Regions from separate parts of the Arthrobacter sp. BB-1 genome, predicted to be linked through region 2. Evidence: riboswitches for the same ligand, from Rfam matches in the RefSeq annotation. Region 2 holds a riboswitch; the other holds the start of a gene.
What was found. A riboswitch is a leader RNA that binds a small molecule or an ion and turns the genes downstream of it on or off. The one in region 2 is predicted to bind cyclic di-AMP.
Positions count from the first base shown of each region.

Region 1 (2,198 bases), on a different contig from region 2:
AGGTTCGTGCAGCTGACCCCGCCAGGGTCTGCCTGCTCCATCTGCATTGGGGAAGGGCTCACGGATGCGCCTCCCGGCACAGGCTCAAACCTGCAGCTCGTGGTCAATGACATCCAGGCCGCCCATGCGCAGCTGAAGGCCAACGGGGTGGAGGTCAGCGAAGTGGACGTGCAGGACTGGGGCCATTTTGTGTACTTCGCCGACCCTGACGGGAACCGGTGGGCGATCCAGTACATCCCGGGCCGGGACGTACTGGACCGCGAGGGGCAAGCTGCCTCGGTTTAGTACCAGTTATTGGCGTAGTGGAAGTTCAGTGCTCCACACGGGGACTGGTAGCGCTCCTGGATGTAGTCCAGGCCCCAGTTGATCTGCGTGCGGTAGTTGGTGAGGTAGTCGGCGCCGGCGCTGGCCATCTTCTCAGCCGGCAGGGACTGGACGATGCCGTAGGCGCCGCTGCTCGGGTTGGTGGCCGTGGTGGTCCAGTCCGATTCCTTGGTCCACAGGGTCTGCAGGCACTGCATCTGGTCTGGTGCCCAGCCATAGGAAGCCAGCTGACCGGCAGCGTACGCTTGGGCGCCTGCAGGATCGTTAACCGCGACGACGGGTGCCGGCTCGGGTGCCGGTTCGGGCGCCGGGGCAGGTGCCGGCTCGGGCGCAGGAGCTGGCGCGGGTTCCGCGGCCGGGGCTGGAGCCGGTTCGGCGGCCTGCGGGACAACGTTGATCGGTTCTGCCGGGGCGGCAGGCGCGGGGTTGGCACGGATTTCGCTCTGCTCCATGCTCAGCTTCGACTGGGCCTCCGAGGCCTGCGCTTCAGTGGCGGCCACGCGGGCGCTGGTGACAGTGGCCTGGCCCGCGGCGCCGACTCCAACGAGGAGGGCGCAGGACGCTGCCAGGATCGCGGCGCGCTGGCCGAAGGACGGGATTTTGCCTGCTGCGCGCGGGGCGCTGGCGTCGGAACCTGAAAGCGGGCGTGGTTTTACAAGGAACTTTGACATGATGGATCGCCTCTCACACCTGCGGAGTTAGCTGTCGGGTTCGGATGAGGGCATCCGGCCGCACGGATAAATCACGTGCAGGCTTAACCCCAAGGGCATTCAGTGCCCGGGACGGTGGGTCCCCCGCCTCTGCCGTTGCTCAAGAGGAATCCGGGAAGTGGCAGAGCTTGGCGTCAACCCGGGATATGCGGTCCGATCGCGGAACGCACCCCATCGACGGTACAGGAGTGCAGCACGAAAGTCACATTTTGGTAACGGGGATCACGACGACGGCGCGTCGCCTTGCGCCATTCCGCGCAACATGGGCAGCTGCAAGGTGAACTGCGTGCGGCCCGGTTGCGACGTTACCGTTACCCGTCCGCCGTGGGCCTCGACGATGGACTCGACGATGGACAACCCCAGGCCGCTGGTTCCCTCAGCGGCGGGGGCCCCGGCAACGTTGCCGGTGCCCGCGCGGGCCGCGTCTGCGCGGGCAAACCGCGCGAAGACGTGGTCCACGAACTCAGGCGGAATGCCGCCGCCGTCGTCCGTTACCGTCACCACCGCGGCGCCCTCCGGCGTTTTCCCCACGCCCGTGACCACCGTGGTGCCGGGAGGGGTGTGCTTGCGGGCGTTGGAGAGCAGGTTCATCAACACCTGCCGCAGCTGGGATGGATCCCCCTTGACCACCACCGGCTCGTCGGGAAGCTCCAGGCGCCAGGTGTGCCCGGGAGCCACGACTTTTTCGTCGCTGACGCCTTCCACCACCAGCTGGGTCAGGTCCACCTCGCTGAGCTTCAGCGGCTGGCCTTCATCAAGCCGCGCGAGCAGCAGGAGATCCTCCACCAAGGCGGTCATCCGTTCCGACTGGCTTTGGACCCGCGCCAGCGACTTCTCCCCGTCCGCAGTGAGATTTTCTGTCATCCTCATCAGCTCGGTGTAGCCGCGGATTGCGGTCAGCGGCGTGCGCAGCTCATGGGAAGCGTCGGCCACGAACTGCCGCACCTTGGTTTCGCTCTTCTGCCGCGCCTGCAACGCATTGGCAACGTTGTCCAGCATGAGGTTCAGTGCGTGCCCCACGCTGCCCACCTCAGTTCCGGGATTGGAGTTCGACGGCGGTACGCGTACAGCAAGTGCTACCTCACCGGCATCCAGCGGCAACTGTGAAACGCGCGTGGCCACCTCGGAGAGCTGCTCAAGGGGCTTCATGGTGCGGCGGATCAG
Region 1 is NZ_VDEV01000007.1:5,512-7,709, forward strand. It holds gene FHJ30_RS04095 (glyoxalase superfamily protein) at 1-285, shown strand, start outside; gene FHJ30_RS21285 (hypothetical protein) at 282-995, opposite strand; cyclic di-AMP (ydaO/yuaA leader) riboswitch at 1,001-1,161, opposite strand; gene FHJ30_RS04105 (HAMP domain-containing sensor histidine kinase) at 1,257-2,198, opposite strand, start outside.
Region 1: linked by a shared signal. The riboswitch ahead of FHJ30_RS21285 (hypothetical protein) and the one ahead of FHJ30_RS03445 (M23 family metallopeptidase) in region 2 are both predicted to bind cyclic di-AMP.

Region 2 (2,198 bases):
ATTTTGATGCTGCTGTGCAGTGGCAATGTCATAGGCAATCGCCCGGACCTCGGGGTTCTCGGACTTGTCCCGGATCAGCAGGGCCATCTCCACCGCCTGGGCATGATGGGTCTGCATATCCCGGGCAAACCCGGCGTCCGGGCCGGCGTCCGGGACTACAGTGGGCGCGGCGGAAAGCCGCCCCAGAGCAAAGAAGCCCAGCGCGGTGAGGGCCACAACCGTGACAAAAACTGCCCACAGCCGTTTCCTGGGCAGCACCGACGTTGCCTTGGGCTGTTCGCGCGCCTCCATGTCGGTCATGCTCAAAGCCAGCCCTGGGGATCCACGGTCACGCCGTTGCGGACGATTTCGAAGTGCAGGTGGCATCCGGTGGAGTTTCCGGTCGTGCCGGCACCGCCGAGCCGCTGGCCCTTGCCCGCCACGGCTCCGACCGAAACCTCTATTGACGAAAGATGGTTATACGTGCTTTTCATCCCATTGCCATGATCCACCACGATGCGGTTCCCTCCGCCGTTCTGGGACCACCCGGCCTCCACGACGGTGCCGGAGCCGGCGCTGAACACTGCGGTCTGGCAGGAGGCCACCAAGTCCAGTCCGGTATGCAGTTCGCCGGACCCGCCGGTGATCGGGCTGGTCCGGAAACCGAACGGAGACGAAATGGAGATGCTGGCCAGCGGGGCGGCCAAGGTGGCATCCACGGGTACAGCCGCTGGCGGTGCCGCCGCTGCAGCGGGAGCAACTGCGGCCGGTGTTCCGGCGGTGGATCCTGTTGCGGCAGGTGCCGGTGCCGCAGGCTTTTCGGCCGGACTGGTTCCGACGTCAGTGCGTGGATACGTGATGACGGCCTGCGCCTGCGCCGCAATGGCCGGTGCAGCCTCCACGGCCACCGGCTGGGCGGCTGGGACAGGTCCGGCAGCAACCAGGCCGGCATGCGCGGCGGGTATACCTGACGCGAGCATGGCGACGGCGGCAAGAGCGGAGGCCCCGGGAAGCCAGGCAGGGCGCGGGCACGGGGCGTGGGGACGGGCCCGGCGCCGCGGCCCTGCAGCACCTGCGCGGGCTTGGGAGCGGTCATGGGGCAGGGCACGGCGGCGGCCGTGGCGGGAGGGGGGCACAGCTATCCTTTCAGGTCGCCTGCGAAGTTAGCTGTCGGGTTCGGGCCAAGGAAAAAAGCCCGGACGCAGCCCGGGCACCGGCCCGCAGGGCCACTGTCCGCTGTGCGTCTTCACCCCAAGGCAGCAAGCTGCCGTTAGTGGGTCCTCCGCCCCCGCCGTTAAGGGTTCGTCGTCTGGCACCGCCGGCGGGGCCGAGCATGCGGGGCCAAGGCTTAATACAGAAAAGCCTGAATCAATACTACCTAAGCGAACGGAAATGTCTCAATCCGATAACGGCAGGGAAAGAAAGCCACTTCTACGCTTTGTAAAACTCGTCTGCAGATATCTTCATACGACCAGACCCGGGGGGTCAAGTCGGGCGGCGATGCAGTGGTCAGCGGCGGCGCTCAGGCCTGTCTGCCAGGTGCTGCAGGTAGCTGTTGTAGGCGTCCAGCTCGGGGGTTCCTCCGGTCAGTTCGGCCCGCTCGATGCTGGCGTTGGATCTTGCCTCCTCGCGCTGCCACCGGACCAGGATGAACATCAGCAGGAGCACCCCGGGAAGTTCCCCGTAGGACCAGGCCAGCCCGCCGGCTACCTCCTGGTCCTTCATCGGGTTGATGTTCCAGGCCGGGGGCGGTGTTGCGAAGAACTTCACCATGGGGGTGGTGGCCATCATGACGACGACCCCGAAGAAGGCATGGAGCGGCATTTCCGCGAAGATGTCGATCATCCGTCCGAAGTGTGTCTGGCGGCTTGGCAGGGGGTCAGCGGAGATCAGCGGGACAGTGAAGAGGATCCCGGAGATCAAGAACAGCAGTTCCAGGCCGACGTGGCCGTACCAGTTGGGCAGCAGCAGGTCCGCCATGCCGGAGAAGTACACGCCGTAGAAGCTGAGCAGGAACAGCGGGACCATGAAGGCCGGGTGAATCGCAATGCGTCCCCAGCCCGAACGCAGACCCCACAGCGCGGTCCGGAGGATGCGGCGGCCGAGCCTGCCGTGTGGTGTGGCCCGCAGCAGCAGTGTGCCTGGTGATCCAATTACCAGCAGCGGTGGAACGGCCATCATGAGGGTCAGTTGCTGGAACATGAAGATGGAGAACATCC
Region 2 is NZ_VDEV01000005.1:131,299-133,496, reverse strand. It holds gene FHJ30_RS03450 (DUF305 domain-containing protein) at 1-300, opposite strand, end outside; gene FHJ30_RS03445 (M23 family metallopeptidase) at 303-1,115, opposite strand; cyclic di-AMP (ydaO/yuaA leader) riboswitch at 1,118-1,297, opposite strand; gene FHJ30_RS03440 (cytochrome c oxidase assembly protein) at 1,489-2,198, opposite strand, start outside.